One region of the Ornithinibacillus jepli genome, then DNA from elsewhere that is predicted to be linked to it. Evidence: riboswitches for the same ligand, from Rfam matches in the RefSeq annotation. Region 1 holds a riboswitch; the other holds the start of a gene.
What was found. Region 1 has a riboswitch for thiamine pyrophosphate ahead of thiW (energy coupling factor transporter S component ThiW). Riboswitches for the same ligand answer to the same signal wherever they lie in the genome.
Positions count from the first base shown of each region.

Region 2: linked by a shared signal. The riboswitch ahead of thiT (energy-coupled thiamine transporter ThiT) and the one ahead of thiW (energy coupling factor transporter S component ThiW) in region 1 are both predicted to bind thiamine pyrophosphate.

Region 1 is NZ_JBFEGG010000002.1:303,336-313,581, reverse strand. Features, by position in the region: gene AB1K81_RS09480 (helix-turn-helix domain-containing protein) at 1-979, opposite strand, end outside; gene AB1K81_RS09475 (DinB family protein) at 1,226-1,693, opposite strand; gene AB1K81_RS09470 (CAP domain-containing protein) at 1,874-2,659, opposite strand; gene AB1K81_RS09465 (response regulator transcription factor) at 2,815-3,489, shown strand; gene AB1K81_RS09460 (sensor histidine kinase) at 3,482-4,843, shown strand; gene thiE (thiamine phosphate synthase) at 4,903-5,520, opposite strand; gene thiM (hydroxyethylthiazole kinase) at 5,524-6,294, opposite strand; gene thiD (bifunctional hydroxymethylpyrimidine kinase/phosphomethylpyrimidine kinase) at 6,275-7,099, opposite strand; gene tenA (thiaminase II) at 7,102-7,785, opposite strand; TPP riboswitch at 7,851-7,951, opposite strand; gene thiW (energy coupling factor transporter S component ThiW) at 7,959-8,465, opposite strand; TPP riboswitch at 8,548-8,653, opposite strand; gene AB1K81_RS09430 (zinc metallopeptidase) at 9,032-9,703, shown strand; gene AB1K81_RS09425 (YwnF family protein) at 9,723-10,148, shown strand; gene AB1K81_RS09420 (hypothetical protein) at 10,174-10,246, shown strand, end outside.
Region 2 is NZ_JBFEGG010000001.1:666,966-677,211, forward strand. Features, by position in the region: gene AB1K81_RS03490 (N-acetylmuramoyl-L-alanine amidase family protein) at 1-584, shown strand, start outside; gene AB1K81_RS03495 (M3 family oligoendopeptidase) at 745-2,532, shown strand; TPP riboswitch at 2,597-2,698, shown strand; gene thiT (energy-coupled thiamine transporter ThiT) at 2,819-3,391, shown strand; gene AB1K81_RS03505 (hypothetical protein) at 3,470-3,601, shown strand; gene AB1K81_RS03510 (hypothetical protein) at 3,749-5,164, shown strand; gene AB1K81_RS03515 (Glu/Leu/Phe/Val family dehydrogenase) at 5,248-6,627, shown strand; gene AB1K81_RS03520 (Ger(x)C family spore germination protein) at 6,895-8,154, opposite strand; partial or broken gene AB1K81_RS03525 (GerAB/ArcD/ProY family transporter) at 8,129-9,237, opposite strand; gene AB1K81_RS03530 (spore germination protein) at 9,249-10,246, opposite strand, start outside.

The sequences.
Region 1 (10,246 bases):
AATCAGCTTCCTCCATTAACCTTTCTAATTCCTCACTACTAAGAAACGGTGCGATACTAATTAATGAGTGGCTATCCAAAGGAATGGACTTTGCAATTTCTGCTAGAACTCCTTTACTAACAAAGGGAGCAAGAGCAGTTAAATGATGCATTTTCCCTTCTTGGTTCCTCAAATTTAAAGCAAGCTCATCTGTCGTACCTTGATCTAGAAATGGTGCAATAGCAACTACTTTATCAAAAGAAATCTCATCCATTAGCGCCTTATCGACTAAAGTTTTTAGCACTTCAAGGTTGACGAAAGGTGCTAGTCCCGTAATGAAATTCCAGCGAACACTTTCGATATCTAATTCAAGAATAAAGTCATTAATCTCATCACCTATAAATGGCCCCATTCTTGAGATATCCTCAATAGTTAATGTATCCCGTTTTTCCATTAGTAGCTTCGTAAGCGTCTCGCTTTTTATAAATGGAGCAAGCCTGACAACATCCTTCACCGAATAAGCATCATCTGCATGTAATTTATGAAATAGTTCTTCTAAGTTTTCTTCATCTAAGAATGGGGCCAGCTGTACGATATGGGAAATAGATAACTTTTTATCATCAAGATTTTTCGTAATGCTACCAATTGAACGTGATTTTAATACGGGTGCGATAGAAATAAGTTCATCTATCCCAGTTTCTTCTTGATTTATCACTTCTGCAGCTTTGTCGGTTTCCTCGTTTACGATATTATGGACAATCGTTCCAACATTTGTAAATCGCTTTTTCTCTTTCCCACCATTTAAAATATCGTCTACAGAAATATCAAACTCGTTAGCCAATACGATTAACGTACCTACATCAGGAATAGAATCTCCTTTTTCCCATTTGGAAACTGCTTGGTGACTGACGTTTAACTTCTCGGCAAGCTCAACCTGTGTCCAATCCTTTTCTTTTCTAAGCTTTGAAATATAAGATCCAATTAATTGACTGTTTAACATGAAATTGTCTCCCTCTAATGTAAAATCAGCAGCGCGCTCTGTTATATGTAGAATAGCATAGGGGTGATGTTTAGCCTATCAACTGTTGGTTGAATTGAGGGAGAATGGGATTCAACTGGTGGTAGAGTTAAAGTGTGGAAAGGTATCCGATATCAGTAATTATAATGAAACCAACTATTATCCCAAATAATAAATCCACTATCTTCCCTCCTTTGTGGAATTACGTACTAGGAGCTTAGTTTGCATCTAACCTTTTTGTAGCTTCTGAATATATACGATTTGACCAATATGGTAGGCGTTATGCGTAATAGCATTTCCGAGTAAATCATACCATTTTGCAGGTACAGGAAAACCATCTGCATTCCTTTCGAGTTGGTCATCTGTAAGTATTTTTTCCCATTGTAACAATACGGATAGTAGTCTCTCTTTTAATTCTTGGAACGTCTTATTTTCTGGAACAACAAAGCTCTTATCATTGTTATCAATAGACGGAACTGCTTTTACATCCGAATTTTGATATCTTGTTTGCCATGTCTCGTTCCAGTAAATTAAATGCTGTACAATTTCAGCTATACAATGACTACCCTCAGTAGGCTTCCAAAATGCTTCTTTTTCTGAGACATCTTCAACTGCATCAGCGAATGGGAGATACCAGCTAGGGTCGTTAGCGTTTGCTAAAAATTGATCTACTAAAAGCTCCTTAATGCGTGACATACATTCACTCCTTTAATATAAGTTCTGACGCTTTAAAGTACTTACTTTTATCCATACTAGTTTAACACAATATTTTCGTAATCTTTAAAAAATGATGTACATTCAAGAACTAAAAAAGCATACCAATCAACCTGTGATATGGTATGCCATTAGTTATTTATATGGATAAGCTTTCATCAACTACTTCGCAATAAACATCTGTGTCCAATGGTTTCCACCGGATTCATAGCCAACTCCGATGTGCGTGAAATTGGCATTTAGGATGTTTTCGCGGTGGCCTTGGCTGTTCATCCATGCTTGCACTACTTCCTCTGGAGTCTGTTGTCCGGCAGCAATGTTCTCACCGGCAGAGCGGTACGAAATTCCAAAGTCGCGCATCATATCAAAAGGTGAACCATAGGTAGGACTTGTATGTGAAAAATAGTTTTTTGCCTGCATATCATTCGATTTCTCGCGAGCTACTTGGCTTAAGGCTGTATCAATTTCTAAAGGATTTAATCCTGCTTGTGTTCTTTCCTTGTTCGTTAATGTTACGACATCATTTTCAAATTTACTTAAACCGTAATTACCTTCCTGTTGCCCTTGTTGTGGTGCTTGCCCGCCTTGCTGCGGTGTTTGTCCACCTTGTTCAGGAGTTTGATTCCCCTGTTGAGGAGCCTGTTCTGCCTGGTTTTGCTGAGGCATTTGTAGCTCAGGTGACCTAATGGAAATGTTGTTTGTATTCGGTACTCGGTCTCCATCAGGGACATCTTGCCCTTGTGGTACTTCGCGGAATTCATATTTCGCTTCCTGTTTTTTCACTGGCTGTGTATGAGGGTAATCATCGCTAGTTTGATCAGTACTCATACTGGAGATATTTGGATTGTCATTATTACGGTTTGCCTCATTCGCATTATCGGCATTACATGCAGTAAGCACGAAGACCAGCAAGATTCCAAAAAGTAGTTTGACTATATTGCCTTTCAATTTTATCACTCCTTTTTTTGTTTGCTCATAGTATTAGTCATATCTGGGAAAATATTGATAATAAATTTTGCTTTTTATCATGCGTACCTCAGAATTTACGGTTACGTCGTCCTGCGATAAACTGAAATTAGTAAAAAAATAGGAAGTGAACGAAGATGAATACAATTCTAGTTGTAGATGACGATGCACATATCCGGAAGTTAATTCGTTTATATTTGGAAAACAGTAATTATGGTGTAATAGAGGCGGAAGATGGCGGAGAGGCTCTTGGTTTACTTGGTAAAGAGAAAATTGATTTAGCTATTGTCGATGTGATGATGCCACATATTGATGGTTATGAGCTTACAGAAGACATCCGTTCTTTCTTAGATATTCCTATTTTAATGGTGACGGCAAAAGGCGAGTCGCAGGATAAAGTAAAAGGCTTTCGTGCAGGAACAGATGATTACCTCGTAAAACCATTTGATCCGGTTGAATTAATCCTGCGTGTGGAAGCCTTATTAAAAAGGTATAATATCCGTTCGGAAACAACCGTGAAAGTTACTAATACAATTATTGATAAAGAGAAATTAGTAGTACAATCAGGTGATAAATCGGTTACCTTAAAACGGAAAGAATGTGAATTGCTAGCCGTTTTAGCTAGTTCACCTGGGAAAATTTTTACCCGTAATCAATTAATTGAAAAAATCTGGGGATATGATTACGAAGGTGATGAGCGGACGGTTGATGTCCACATTAAACGTATAAGAGAACAATTAGAGGAATTTCAGGATATAACGATTACAACGGTTAGAGGATTAGGATACCGCTTGGAGGAAAGTCATGTTTAGAAGCTTGTACTTAAAAATAGTAGGTACCTTTATTTCTGTTGTTATCGTAAGTATCTGCTTGTCCTACGTCTTAACACCTTACTCAGTTAATCAAGAAGTTATTTTTAAAGAAGAGCTATCGAAAATTTCTATTGGCTTAGCGGAAGTTATTCAAATGACTGGTCCAGAGAATATTCCACAATTGATGGAAGAGTTTGATGACATTGATTTTGAAGTGTTAATAACGAATGGGGAAGATGTTTTTTATAAAAAGAAGGGGGAGTCCTCTATCCCCATTCGGATGGAAGATGTTGAGGAAATATTAAGTCACTCCTTTGATGACCCTGTCGTATTAGTAGATAAAAATAATAGGTCAGCTAGAATTGTTGGTGTTCCAATAAATGTTTCTGGAGAACAGTACGCTTTAATCGCTCGAATTGATTATGAAGATGAATTTGAGGACTTGCAACAGGGGATTTTTATATCATTATTATTAGTTTTATTAGTTGGAAGCTTATTGATTTTCCTTGCTTCGCGTTACTTAGTCAATCCAATTCGAAAATTAACCTTTGCTGCACGTCAAATTGCAAAAGGTGATTTTTCCGTAAGGGTGGATAAACAAAAAGGTAAACATCGGGATGAAGTTGGCGAGTTAATCGATAGCTTTAACCACATGACTTCGGAGATAGAGAAGATTGATACGATGCGTGCTGACTTTGTAAGTAATGTGTCACACGAAATTCAATCGCCATTAACGTCTATTAAAGGGTTTACGAAGGCGATTATGGACGATGTTGTACCTAAAGAAAATCAAAAGGAATACTTACACATTATTTATCAAGAGATTGAAAGGATGTCGCGGTTAAGTGAGAACTTATTGCGCATTGCTTCCCTTGACTCGGAGCATCATCCATATCATCCAGTTTCTTATCGATTAGATGAACAAATCCGAAATTCTGTGCTAACGACAGAACCACAGTGGAATAAAAAGCATATTGATATTCAGTTAGACCTTGAGCCAGTGGAAATCTATGCGGATAAAGATTTAATGGAGCAGGTCTGGTTAAATTTGATTACGAATGCAATTAAGTATTCAGATGAAAATGGAGTAATCGAAATAGCGATTAATATAATTGGAAGTAAGATCACAGTAGTTGTGAAGGATTATGGAATTGGTATCCCGAAAGAAGCACTGCCAAATCTTTTTGCCCGTTTTTATAAGGTGGACAGGTCAAGAAATCGTTCGATTGAAGGAAACGGACTTGGGTTATCTATTGTTAAGAAAATCCTATCCATTCACAATTTTAGTGTTGGGGTAGAAAGCGAAGAAGGTGTAGGTTCTACCTTTACGGTTTACATCCCCATCAGTCAGTAAATAAAGAAATAACGAAACAAATGGTTCCATCCTTTAGGTAATGGAACCATTTGTTTTCCTTATAGTTTCTCCACACTTACTTTAATATCCGTAGCTTCCGTAATCGCAGAAATTACAGCAACCCCATCGGCTCCAGCTTCCATGACAGAATTAGCATTATCAATTTGTATACCACCGATTCCAACAATAGGAAGATGGGGATATTGATTGCGCAACGTTTGAATCCACTTAACTCCAACTGCTTTTTTCGCATCAGTTTTGGTTGTAGTAGGAAAAATAGGGCCTGCTCCAATATAGTCAACTAAATGAATAGGGCTACGCTGAAGCTCTTCTTGATTGGAAATCGACAATCCAATCATTAAATCAGGATACGCTTTGCGAATTTTTTCCACCGGTTGATCGTCTTGCCCAACATGTAGTCCATCCACCTCAAGAATGTCAGCTAATTCAATATCATCATTTAAAATAAAAGGAGTTTGATACCTTTTACAAACCTCTCTTAATTTCTTTCCAAGCTCCACCTTCTCTTTTCCCTGTAGAGAGCCTATTCCCTTCTCACGGAATTGGAACGCAGTAATTCCTGCCTCTAGAGCTTCTTCAAGAATTCTTACAGGATCTTTACTACAATTTTGACTTCCCATTATGAAATATTTGCGTAAAAGCTGTTTATTCATCATCCATCATATCCTTTCAAGCTGTGTAACATCCATGGAAAGTGCATCAATAAACGATGGAATAAACGTTCCAGGTCCGTTAACATGATCTTGTGCTGCGGCATATTCGGCAGCCAATCCATAAAAGGCTACCGCTGTATGAGCTTGTTGTATAGGTGTGTCGCTTGTTGTTAAACAAGCAGCTATAATGGATCCTAATAAACATCCAGCACCTGTTACTTTGGTCAGTATCGGGTGACCAGTTTCATTTATTCTAGTCATGTCAGGAGTGCTAATGACATCACGTTTGCCGGTTAGAACAGCAGTGGTTTTATATTCTTTTGCTACTTTTTCCGCTATTTCTTCCACATTTCCATCACCGAATGAATCCACACCTTTTGATTGCCAAGGTATATTAACAAGATGAGCCAGTTCACCAGCATTCCCCTTCATGACGGTTGGCTGGACCTCGGTTAATAGTTGGCTTACTGCATTCGACCGAAAACTGGTTGCAGCTACTCCAACCGGATCTAGTACCACGGGAATGCCCTTCTGATTTGCCGCTTTTCCAGCAGCAATCATCGCATGTAATTCGTTCGCCTGTAGTGTACCAATGTTAATTAACACTCCATTTGCTATGGTAGACATAGACGGAGCTTCTTCTTCGGCCTTGGCCATAATAGGTGATCCACCAAATGCTAATAAACCATTTGCAGTAAAATTCATTACCACTTGATTTGTTAAGTGATGTATTAATGGCTGATTTCTTCGTACTTCTTCAATAATTTGTCTGTTCATATTGACTACTACTTTCCTTTCGAACTCCCCAATGGTTAGTTGGCCCATTCCCAGCGCCAAGTGAAAAGGAATGTTTTATAGCTAACGTGACAAAATGCTTTGCCTTTTCAACAGCTTCAAGTAAGGAGTCTCCTTGGCTTAAATAGGCGGTGATCGCTGCGGAATATGTGCATCCAGTACCATGTGTATTTTTAGTAGCGATTCGCTCAGCAGAAAATGGATAGAATGTGCTTCCGTCATAAAGAAAATCTATTGCGTCTCCTTGTAAATGTCCGCCTTTTAGAAGTGCAGCGCCAGCACCTAAATCATGAACAATTATTTTTGCAGCATTTTTCATATCGTCTACCGTGTTAATCTTCTCCTCCACTAGGAACTCAGCTTCCGGTATGTTGGGAGTGACAACGGTTGTCATTGGTAAAAGGCTCTCCCTTAAAAAGTCACGAGCATTTTCTTCTATTAAAACATCTCCACTTGTTGCTACCATGACAGGATCCATAACATATGGTGCGTTCAGGTTGCTAATTCTTTTTGCAATGATTTTCATCATATCGATATTTGCAATCATCCCTGTCTTGAATGCATGAATCGGCATATCCGAAATAACCGAGTCAAGTTGCTGTTCAATCATTTCCAGTGGAATGTGATGGATTGCTTGAACACCAGTTGTGTTTTGTGCGACAACAGAGGTAATCACGGACATTCCGTAGCTTTGTAATTCTTGGAACGTTTTCAAATCTGCATGGATGCCAGCACCACCGCTTGGATCTGTGCCAGCAATCGTTAATGCACATGCTACCTGGTTCATAATTATTTCACCGCCTTGGTGGATGGCCATTCTTCACACGTATAAGCCATTTCCCAAAAAGCTAATTCAAGCTCACAGCTTTTACGAAATGCATCCCGGATACGATCCTTTTCAGCAAGAGAAGCTTCCTTGGCATATACATCTAAACGTTCTCGCATTTCGGTCGTTATACTTTTCGTACTTGCATCAGCATAGAATGTAATCCATTGATAAAAAGGATGGTCCTGTGATGGGCGATATGCTTTCAGCAATTCCTCGCCAATTTCTAAATAAGTCCATGGACAAGGAAGCAATGCACCAAGTATCTCACCCATGGAACCAGTTTGTGCATGATGCATCATATGTTTAATGTAATGATCCGCGGTTGGAGGTAAAGGATGACCTTGAAGTGACTCATACGGAACACCAATATAGTCACAGAAATTATGATGTGGGTGAATTTCATCCTTTAAAATAAATTCCATTTTGTTAAAGAAGTACCGTATATCCTCTCGGCTAGAAGATCTTGAAATAGCGAGACCATATACTTTCATAAAGGCATTAAGGTATTCGAAATCAGCCTTTATATAATGAGCAATGGATTCTTTTGGAATATCGCCTTTCCCAATCCCTTCTACAAATGGATGGTTAAAAATAAGTTGAAAGATATCATGATTTTCTTCGCGTAGTTTTTCAGTAAATAACATGGACAAATTCCTCCTTAGAATGGCGAAAGCTACTAAGAGAGTACCGTAGATAAATGAAGGGTAAATGAGGACTCCGTCTACTTCCCTTCGCTAGCATTATCTAGATCAGGTAATGAGGGACAAAGGATAGACCTTATCTCAGCAAAAAGCGCCCCTAGTAGTTTTCATTGTATTTAGTTAATTTTCTTTAATGGACTTGCTTGTGTAGTACGTAACCTTGTGATTCGAGTAGCGACGAACCATCCGATGATGGCTCCAGGGATACTGCTTACAAGAAATGCAGGCACAAAGGCAAAAGCGCCAGCTGTACTACCCATAAATAAATAGGCAACAGGGACAGAAAATAAAGCCCCGATGATTCCAGTGCCAATAGCTTCTCCTATGACAGCTAAGCCTTTTCTTCCTGACCTTTTATACAAATAACCGGCAAGAAACGCTCCTATCATTCCACCAGGGAAGGCAAGTATCGTACCAAGACCAAGTAAGTTTCTAAGTAGGCCAATGATAAAGGCGATGATTACTGCCGGTCCTGGTCCTAGAAGAATGCCTGCTAGAACATTAATGACATGCTGCATAGGGTAGGCACGTGCGACACCAGCCGGAAACCATATAAGCTGTGCGGTTACCGTTCCGATTGCAATTAGAACGGCCATTGTTGTCATAAGTTGAGTCTTCTTCATAACTCCTCCTTTCTAAAAACGGGACCAAAAAAGCCAGATCCATCGATGGACCTGGCTTAAGCTTTAGAGATTAATAGATTGACGTTTCGTCATACTACTTCCCTCCGCTGGTACTAACCAGATCAGGTCCATAAGGGTCGGAACACTTATTCCTCTCAGCCCGCACTTGGGCGCCCCTAGTAGTGTTTTTTATTATTTTATGTAGCTACAACTAAATCATAACAAATGAATTGGTGTTTGTCACCAGAAGAAAGCAATTGATATGTATTTGACATAAAGTGAGCATGGAATGTCCTTTCGTTATCAGTAGACTACGCGAAATGCATAGCCTCGGAAAAATAAAATAACATTATTTTCGTAGTTCATATTCAGTTCATAATTATTTTTTATACTAAATGTACACCCAGAAATTTTAACTTTTTTCGTATTTGTGCAACAAAACACAAAGTTATTTCGTATATATTAGTGTAATCGAAATAAAAAGTATAAATCTGGGATGATATTGGCAAGTCTTATAGAATAAGAGACACTTCTAGGGGGAATTGTCGGTGCTTTTTTTTCATCCAATGGATTTTCTAATACTTATTGCTTTTGGACTTGCGATGTGGGCCCAAACAAAAGTACAAGGGAACTTTAAAAAGGGTTCTAAAATACAAGCTTCCTCTCGCATGACCGGTGTAGAGGTCGCTAGAAGAATATTAGACAGTGAAGGGTTATCTGACGTTCGAATTGAGCTTTCTAGGAGAGGAACACTTTCCGATCACTATGACCCAACAGCGAAAGTAATTCGATTATCGGAGCCTGTATATCGTGGGAACTCGATTGCATCCTTATCTGTTGCGGCTCATGAAGTTGGTCATGCGCTACAACATGCGAATCATTATTCGATGTTAGTTTTAAGACATAAACTTGTGCCGTTTGCTAATATCGGCTCACAGTTAGCACCTTTCCTATTAATAGCAGGATTCCTTCTTCAGCAAGGTGCAATGTTAATCGGAATCGGGATTATCTTATTCTCAGCAGCAGTATTATTTCAGCTTGTAACTTTACCAGTTGAATTCGATGCTTCAAAACGAGCAAAAAATAAACTAATAGAATTAGGCATGATAACGAATCAAGAGGAAAGAGGCGTAAGTAAAGTGCTAAATGCAGCCGCGCTAACATACGTAGCAAGTACCTTGATTGCTGTTTTAGAGCTTATCAAATACATTATGATTTTCAGACAAAGACAAAATTAATAAAAAGGTGGGATATATTTTGAATTTACCCATGACTGATATGCCAAACTTTATTAAAAAAGAAGTGGATAAATTAAATGAAACAATTTCTCCTTTCATCAAGAAAGTATCTAAATACTCATTCTGGGCATTACCGCTCATTGCGTTTTCGATTATAAATTTATTTTTTATGTTAGTTGCTATGCCAGACACGCGAAGTACCGTAGCCTTAATCATTTACGCGGTAATGGGGGCGTTTGGTTTTGCGCTATCAAAAGAAGCGAAACATCAGCGCAAGGAAATTTTAAAAGTGAGTGAGGATTTCATCATTAAGCGCATTAATAAAAGTGAAATAGTCGCAAAACTTGTAAAAGACCGCTATATCCAAAAGGTGAAAGAGCAGCCAGCATTTGCGATGAATCACTTTATTAAATTCCTAGAAGAAGAGAATCGTTTGATGGAGTAGTATCTATCAAACTTGGAGGGGTTTCGTGGAATTACTAGCAAAACAGGAATACTTTAAGGTGGAACGAAAAGTAGATAGAATTACGCAAGTTGATGTAG
Region 2 (10,246 bases), on a different contig from region 1:
CGAATACCGGAGCTGTGATAAATCGAAATAGTAGTCAAACTGGAGGTAATTCACAACCAAGTGGGAATTTAGATCGCTCCACTGGGAAGCATTTACACTTACCTTCAAGTGCAACATCTTGGAGAGTGTATCCATTAGGTGTATCACCAGTGAAGGGTAATGAAGTTGGTTTTTTAAATCCTGCTAAATTCGCTGGATTATCATATGAGATTTTAGGAAGTACACAGCCAGATGTTTATATTATTGAGACGAGTGATTTTGGTAGAGTACAAATCTATGCGCACCCAAGTACAGGTGCAACGATTAATAATGATGATACTGGTGTACCCACTACAAGGCCGCCACAATCGACCACTCAATATTTAAATTTACCAGCATCAGAGAATTCCTGGCGTGTATATCCATTAAATGTATCACCAGTAAAAGGTAATGAGAAAGGCTTTTTAAATCCGGCAAAATTTGGTGGATTGAAGTATAAAATACTAGGCACAACTCAATCACATGTATATATTATTGAAACAAGTGACTTTGGCCGAGTACAGATTTATGGACATCCAAGTACTGGTGCAACCATTACGAAATGATAAAAAATGTGAGGATATCGAAAGACCTAGGTCTTTCGATATCCTCAATTTATTTCTAGTATAAAATATTTCGATTTCCAAAATATTTCTAGTGAAATATGATAAACTTATTGTTAATATATTTATTAGTTGAAATATTTAAATTCAGGGGAGAGATTTCATGCAACGAATTAAGGAATACGAGAAAACTTGGGATTTAGATGTTATTTTTTCAGGAGGCAGTGAGTCGAAAGAATTTCAGGCCTATTTGGAAACCGTATTAAATGAAATGCAAGACTTAATGTCTAGTGTTGAAGCATTTCATCCAGATGATAGTGAAAGTGCTACTAACCTAGCTACTATTGTTACAAAACTAGAAAAAACAATGAAGAAACTTAGGGAATCTTTTGCATTTATTAGCTGTTTAAGTGCACAAAATGTAAAAGATACCTCAGCAAGTCTACTTGTAGCAAAACGTAGTGAATTAGGTGCTAAAATGGGAGGCATTCGTACGACCTTAAACCAAAAGTTAGCTTCAGTTTCTGAACAAAAGTGGCAAGAAATGCTACAACTGGAGTCTTTACAAGAAGTTGCTTTTATATTAAATGAAACGAGAACAGCTGCGAAAGAGTTACTGCCTAGAGAGCAGGAAGTTTTGATTAATGATTTATCCGTTGATGGATATAATGCTTGGGGTCAGATGTATGAAGTGATTGTAGGGAAAATAACTGTAGAAATTGAAGAGGATGGAGAAGTTACTTATTATTCAGTTGGACAGGCAGCGAATAAAATGAGTAGTCCTGACCCGGAATTTCGTAAGTATGTATTTAAACAAATAAGTAAAGCTTGGGAAGACAATGCTGATTTATTTGGGCAGACATTAAATCATTTAGCTGGCTTCCGTTTACAAAAATACAAACATCGTGGATGGGAAGATGTTTTAAAAGAACCATTAAAAATAAATCGTATGAAACGAGAAACCCTAGATGTTATGTGGAATGCTATTTCCAATAATAAAAAACATTTTGTAAAATACCTAAATAAGAAGGCAGAACTTCTTGGTAAAGATAAACTAGCTATCTATGATATAGGTGCCCCTTTATCTAAAACAGTTAAAAAAGTACCTTATTCTGAAGCTGCGAATTTTATTGTGGAGAATTTCAATAAGTTTAGCCCTAAAATGGCAAATTTCGCTCAAATGGCATTTGAAAAACGGTGGATAGAGGCTGAAGACCGTGCTGGGAAACGGCCAGGCGGGTTTTGTACAAGTTTCCCAGATAGTCAACAAACGCGTGTATTCATGACATATTCCGGAACGACATCAAACATATCTACTCTTGCTCATGAATTAGGCCATGCTTACCATCAACATGTGATGAATGATATTCATGGTTTGAACCAAGGCTATGCGATGAATGTAGCCGAAACTGCATCTACTTTTGCGGAAATGATTGTTGCTGATGCTACTGTAAAAAGTGCAAAGAGTAATCAGGAAAAAGTCGCATTACTAGAAGATAAGGTGCAACGTAGTATTGCCTTCTTTATGAATATCCATGCTCGCTTCTTATTTGAAACCAGATTTTATGAAGAACGCAAGAATGGAATGGTGTCGGTAAATCGATTAAATGAATTAATGATAGAGGCACAGAAGGAAGCATATTGTGATGCATTAAGCGAGTATGATCCTAATTTTTGGTCATCAAAATTGCACTTTCATATTACTGGAACACCGTTTTATAACTTTCCTTATACATTTGGCTATTTATTTAGTCTTGGAATCTATGCTCATGCAAATAAAAGTGATAAAAGTTTTGAAGATGATTATATTGCGTTACTCCGTGATACTGGGCGTATGAATGTAGAGGATTTAGCTATGAAGCATTTAAATGTAGACTTAACAAAACCGGATTTCTGGGAAGATGCTCTAGCACTTTGCGTGAAAGACGTGGAAGAGTTTATCTCACTTTAATGAAGATTAATTGCCAAATTGAAAAACTTAAGCTACAATGTGAATAGCAAAAAAAGTGAATGAAATAGTCCACAGGGGGAGCCGGTAGGCTGAGAGTGAACAATTTGTTCTGACCCTTTGAACCTGTTAGTTAGTACTAGCGTAGGGATGGTGGCTTTTTTGATGGAATTATTAGCAATGTGAGCGGAAATTCCCCATCAGGAAGCTTCCCCTTGGCATTGCTTTTTTTGTGTTTGAAAATCAATTTATAAGATTTTTAAAATACAATTTAGGGGAGGAAATCGGTGTGAATTCTAAACGCACACTATTTTTAATTGAAGTTCCAATTTTTACAGCACTTGCTTTAGTGTTAGATTTAGTTCCATTTCTATCATTTAAAATATGGGCCCAAGGTGGTTCAATTTCGTTAGCAATGATACCAATTTTTATTGTTGCATTCCGCTGGGGAGTAAAAGGTGGGTTGCTATCAGGCTTTTTATGGGGTCTATTACAAATTGTAACAGGTAGCGCCTGGATTATGCACTGGTTACAAGGAACAATTGATTATTTAGTTGCATTTACAGTATTAGGTTTTGCTGGTATTTTTGCTAGTAAAATAAAGGAAGCTATAAAAGAAGGGAATACAAAAACTTACTTTTCCTATATCCTTCTAGGCGTCATTATTGGTTCAATGCTTAGATTTCTTGCGCATTTTGTAGCAGGTATAGTATTTTTTGAATCAGCAATTGATGGAATGAATATTTGGATATACTCGTTGTTATACAATATTAGCTATATTTTACCGTCTATAGTTATTTGTACAATCGGGATTTATTTCTTATTTCATAAGCAACCAAAAACATTGTTATCAGCAGCTTAATCTCTGAATATTTTATTCCGCTCACAACAAGGTAATCTCTACATAGAGGTTACCTTTTTTTAAAAAGGAGGTGTTTCCATGAAAGAATTAGTAGGAAAGTGTAATAGCTGTGGGAAAGAAGTATATTGTGAAAATGGTTTTCTTAATGGAGTTCATGAAGGTGGAGAACTATTTTGTATGTCTTGCGTACAACTATTAGAAAAGGATTAACTTAGTCGATATTAATCTTTAATAGTGCATACTATCATTGGAATTAAATAGCTTTACGTTAGAACTACTGAATCTAAATGTCTTCCAATCACCGCTGGTAGGTAATTCGCATAGGCTATAGCACAACGGTGAGAAAGGAAGATGGGTATGGAGCTTACATTAGCCCATTGGCTATATGGTATATTTACACTTGCTATTATTGTTACGATGATATTCCGCAAGGGTGTAGTTCTTCCAACATTACTCGGTACATTTGTTATTGCTTGGGTATATAATGGTAGCCTTGTAGATGGCTTTACTGCAATTTTTAACGCTAACTTAATAGCTGCACAAGAGTTATTTAGTATTTTTTTAATTATTACGTTTATGCTGGCGTTACTTAATTCATTAAAGGATTTAGGTGCTGACGTTCGCATGATTCAACCAATAGAAAAAATAATGGTAAATGGTCATGTTTCGTTCTTTGTATTAGTAGCAACAACTTATATAATTTCACTCTTTTTTTGGCCTACTCCTGCCGTACCATTAATATGTGCTTTACTTGTTCCGGCTGCTGTGAGAGCAGGGTTACCTGCAATTGTTGCAGCGGTCGCAATTGCTCTAGCTGGTCAAGGGATGGCTTTATCTTCAGATTTTATCGTACAGGTCGCTCCTAGTCTTTCAGCTACTGCAGCAGGGATCGATGCAGGTTTGGTAGCGGATAAGGCTTTGGTATTATCGTTAATTGCAGGTGGGGTAGCAATTCTTTTGGCTTATGTTTTAAATAGAAAATCAATTCGTTCTAAGAACGATCCATTAAATACATCAGAATTGACCACACTTAATACTGCTGAAAGCTCAAAAAATGAAGCAAAGACGAATAATCTCACAAGATGGAGTAGAGTATTTGCGGTGTTTGTTCCATTAAGTCTTTTAGTAGTAGTCATTTATATGATGTACAATAAGCTTTTTAGTGGAAGAGGTGGTTTAGTAGGGGGAGATGGAGCGGCATTTGTCGGAGGGGTTGCTGTTATTCTATTATTACTCTCCACTATAGCCTTTGGAAAACATCATGCTCTAGACTATATTACAAATCATATCACGGACGGCTTTGTATTTGCGTTTAAGGCGATGGGACCAGTCATTCCTATAGCAGGTTTTTTCTTCCTTGGTAGCGGAGATTTTTCGGGTAGCATTCTAGGAGTAGAGGAAGGACCATCCTTATTGTTTGGTCTTGTAGAGTCAACACAAGAGTTTCTTCCACAAAGTGCATTATTGGCTGCAATTAGTGTTTTAGTAATTGGAATAATTACTGGATTAGATGGCTCTGGTTTCTCTGGGTTGCCACTTACAGGAGCGCTTGCTGCATCTCTTGAAACGCCGGGGATGGATGCTGGAACACTAGCTGCTATAGGGCAATTAGGAGCAATTTGGACTGGTGGAGGAACGATTGTCGCTTGGTCTTCACTTATTGCTATAGCTGGATTTTGTGGTGTTTCGGTTATGGACTTAGTACGTAAAAACTTTATACCTGTCATTTTAGGTTTATTTGTGATGGTACTTGTAGCAGTGTTCATTCTGTAAATTTCAATAATATTAATTGGTCTCTCCAATTGAATTTGTTACAATCTTATTAAAAGGTAGAATATTCAGTTGGGGGTTTTCACATGACAAATCAAACTGTTGATATTGTAAAAGATTCGTTACAAGCTTTAGTTGACAATCAAGCATTTTTGCCAGAACTAAATGGGGAGAGGAGAACGAAAGCATTTACGTCCTTACTTTCGATTCTCTCCACTCCAAACCATGTCAATAAATCATATTTAAGAATTGCACTAGAGAATGGTCAAGTTGTTCGTATCCCTGCTTTTAGAGTTCAACATAATAATATATTAGGACCATATAAAGGTGGTATTCGTTTTCATGAATCGGTCAACGAGGAGGAAGTAGTAAATCTTGCTTCTTTAATGACGCTTAAAAACGCCTTACATCAGGTGCCATTTGGTGGTGGTAAAGGCGGGGTGATCATTAACCCCAGGGAATACAGTGAAAAAGATCTGTACGTAATTTGTAAGAAATATGTACAGTATTTCAGTGATATTTTAGGCCCTGATAAAGATATCCCTGCTCCTGATGTAGGTACTGGAGAACGGGAAATGGACTGGATGATGGGGGAATACAAAAGTATACGTCCAGGGGAATCATACCGAGGTAGTTTTACTGGTAAAAGCGTAGAAAATGGTGGGTCATTAGGACGGAGAGAAGCGACTGGTAAAGGAGTTTACTACACATTCCGATATCTCATGCATGACTTTCTAGAAAAACATGAAACTTGGGTTTCGGAGCGAGATAATAAATTTGCAAAGACTGTATTAGCTTTAAAAAGTAAACCATTAACAGTAGCCGTACAAGGATTTGGAAATGTCGGTTCTGTTGCTGCACTTGCTGCTTACCAATGCAATTATTTAAATAATAAAGTAGTAGCGGTAAGTGACCGGAATGTTACACTTCATAACTCGGAAGGACTAGATATTCCATCATTAGTGAAATTTTGTTCTTCCAATCATGGAGATCTTCCAACAACGGATATGGAGTTAAAACATATAGGTGTTAAGGCGGAAATTCTTAATCGAGAAGACGTACTGTCTTTAAATATGGATGTCTTATTTTTAGCAGCATTAGAAAATCAAGTTCATGATAATAACAAGAAGGGAATAAAGGCTAGAATAATAGTTGAAGGTGCCAATGCACCGGTTACAACGGAAGCAGATGACTATTTAAGTGAACAAGGGGTCGTTATCATCCCGGATATATTAGCTAATGCTGGGGGAGTAATTGTTTCCTATCTGGAGTGGTTGCAAGGTAGAGAAACACAGTTTTACCAAGAGGATGAAGTATTTGAAAAATTGTATGAAAAGATGAGTGACACCTTTGAAGCTGTTTTACCACAATTCTTTAATGATCCATTCCCTTTAAGACAAAACTGTTATATACATGCTGTAATGAAATTATCAACTATCCTATATCGTCAAGGTAAACTTTACTAAAGAAAATGATGTTGGGAAAAAGGAAAAATCAGGCACTTACAAAAATAAGTACGTATATATACAAGAACTTTATAATTTTTCTAATCTTGAAATTCTTTTTCCCAACTAAGATTTATCTTAGTACAGTAAAAAAAGGTGCTATTACTATTCCTATTGCTAGAATACACACGGCTATAGAACCAATTTTGCTTTTACCTTTCCAAAGTGTTATAGAAAACCCCATTGTATAGAAAAACATAATTATCATAACTACCCATGTCATCAATATCAATCTTTTACCTCCTCTAGCCTAGGCAAGTCACTCTGTCTCCCGAATTTGCCAAGTCTAGCTTGTACAGCTACATCAACTTTGATTTCTGGGTACCTTTTCATCCAATCAAAGTTTTCCCAGGCAGAAATTGTACTAAATTGTTTTCTCGCTGATAACGACCAACCAAAAGGATTTGCCATATACTCTTCTTGTGTCTTTTTAATAAAGTCTTCCAATTTCTTATCCATGTATTCCTTTAATGTTTCTTTTAATTTATCTCTTTTATCAAGATTCCTTGTATAATCTGTCATACTGTGATTTGACACAACTTCAAATAATAGCGGAACTGTCACTTTTATACTTGGTGTATTACTTTTTAAGTCCATTTTTAGCTTTAATGGCCCATCAGCCTCAATACGACTAACTATCCGATAATTTTCATCAAATGGATCTTCAAACGTTGCTAGGAAATAGCCTGATTTTAAAGTAGGATTCAGCAAATAGGCCATCCTTGTTTCCTCAATTGTTAGTGTATCGATCATTTTACCTTCTTTAAAAACCGCGGATCCTACAAACTGTGTATTGTTTGTCTCACCTTTGAAATGGAATTGTCCTGATGTAATGTTATCTGGATCTTCTTTAGATTGTCTGTCATTTTCTTTTTCGGTCGTAGCATATTTCGATAAAAATAGATCAGCATCAGCCTCTGTTATTCGAAAGAAAGTATTTAGTTCTGAAGGGGGGCTAGAACCGATTTCATCTCCAGTGTCCAGTATTTTTTCGAAATATTCATGTGGTCTTGTTTCAAGTAAAGGTGTATTATTTTGTAAGAATGTGGAAGTATTTTCTTTTGTTGTAATTAACGTAACATCTCTCCTAATTTCCATAGACTTCGTTGCGTCATATATCCACCTAATAAACTGATCATCTCTTGCAAATTCTTCTGATACCAATATCATACGGAGGAGATCATACGTAATTTGCTTCGCTATTACAGTATTTGCCAAACTTCTAGAAGAAATGAAGTCGGCTGCATCAAAAGTGATAATCTCCCTAGCAGGTTCACCGGAATTACTGGATTCTGCTGCAGAACCAGCTTCAGGATTAGAAATCAAATAAGTGATGCTAACCAAATTGTCATTGTCTTCCGCTTTATCTATTCCAATTGCTATGACATAAGCAAGTTCTTCCACTTCTTTCTGATCCCAGCATCCTGCTAGGATAAGAAGAGTAAAGAATAAAAATAATAACTTATCCCATTTTTTTCTTCTTTTCACGTTTAAACTCTCCTTTAAGTAGAGCGACGAACCATAATAAGCAAGGGAATATGAAAATAATTACCGATGACATAATTAAGAATGGGTCACTAATGTAAAATATAGTGAGGTTTGGGCTTTCTGGAATTAATCCGATGAATACAACTAAGGTAGCAATAGACGGAATGACGTATTCAAAATGCTTTATTCGAAATACTTTCCCAAATAAAAGTGCTGTAATATATAAGTAAATACTAAATCGTACAAATGAAGCAATTAACCAAAATGGTAGAAAAAATGTTTCCATATTTGTAATAAAGCCAACCGAAATAGTCCTGATTAATTCATGGTATGGATAATTCAATTGCATAGCATTTCTATAATCAAATAATAATATGTAGCAAACCATGGACAAGGCTATATTTAAGGTTACCAATATAAGCCCAATCCATGTCCCTTTTTTAAAGACTTTCTCATTTTTGATATTTGGATACAAAAAAATAAATATAGAAAATCAGCATAAATTGATAGTCTGAGCGAACTTTCCTTCATAATCTCCCATGGACCAGGACCTAATAATGGAAATAGAAAAGAGGAATTTCCTTTACCGATTGACAAAAATAGGGCGAAAATTAACGAAACCTGTAAATAGGGAAGTACGGTCCATGCTACCGAACCAATCTGCTCAAAGCCTCTTTTTGCCCCGTATGCACAAACAACCATTAATATGCCATATATTATGATAGTTGGTGTTTTGATAAAGTACATCGTTCCAATTATATCGGTATAGATAGTAGAATCAATCACTAAGGCAATAAATATCATGATCCATAAGACAAACATAATAATTGAAGAAAGGAATTTTCCAAGTATATTTTCAGTCACTTCGAAGAGACTTTGATTTTGGTAATTGGTAACAACCTTCGTCAACAATAAAATTGGAATCGCAATTATTAGACCATTAATTAGCGGAGTCATCCAGCCAGTATTATCCGTATGTTCAAATAAAATCGCAGGAGTATCATCTGTCAATTTCGTTGCTATCATAAGTAAGATAATTGCAATATATTCTTTTATTCCAATTAATTGTTTAGATTGTTCCATAGTAACCCCGCTTACTTCTTTTTGATATCTTTTGGCTTGACGTAGCCAGGTCGATAGGTTTCCCTCTGTAGTACCTTTCGGAAGATTTTATCATTTGATGATGTATAATGTGGAGTTAATGGTGACAGATAAGGGACCCCAAAGGATTTGATGGAAACCATATAAAATAATGCCATAGTAAACAAGGCTGTTAATCCGTACAAGCCCATGAAACTAGATGCAAAAATAAGTGAAATTCTTGCAATTCGTATGGTGAAATTCATGCTAAGATCACCAATGGCAAAGGAGCTCAGTCCACTTAAAGCTACAATAATGATTACGATAGGGCTAACAATATTCGCTTGAACAGCAGCCTGCCCTAATATGAGTGCACCAACTATACCAATTGTTGGCCCAATAGGACTAGGTACCCGTAAACCTGCTTCTCTAATGAGTTCAAAAGCAGTTTCCATTAGAATTACTTCTATTGCAGCAGGAAAGGGGACTTTTTCTCTTGTTGCAGCAATCGCTAATAATAAATCAGGAGGTACCATTTCAGAGTGAAATGTTACGACTCCGACATAAAGCGAAGAGGTAAATAACGTAATAAACAATGCAAGAATACGCAACAGTCTTGTGAAATTTCCGTATGGAAATCGTAAATAATGGTCTTCTGAAGAGTGATAAAATGACCAGAATGTTGCAGGTAAAACTAAAGAGTCAGGGGAATTATCCATTAATAATACGATATATCCATCCTCTAAAAACGAAGTAGCACGATCAGGTCTTTCTGTATACAAAATGGTAGGGAAGATGGAATATTTCCGTTCCTCAATCTGTTGTTCTAATAAACTAAGGTTTTGAATGGAATCAACATCTAAGGCATTTACCCGGTCTTTAACGTTTTGTAATAACTTTTCATTTGCTAAGTCTTTTATATATAGAATATAAAGGTCGTTATTAGAGCGTTTAGAGATTATTAGTGATTCGACAACTAAATTTGAACTTTTAATTTTTTTTCGAATTAGGG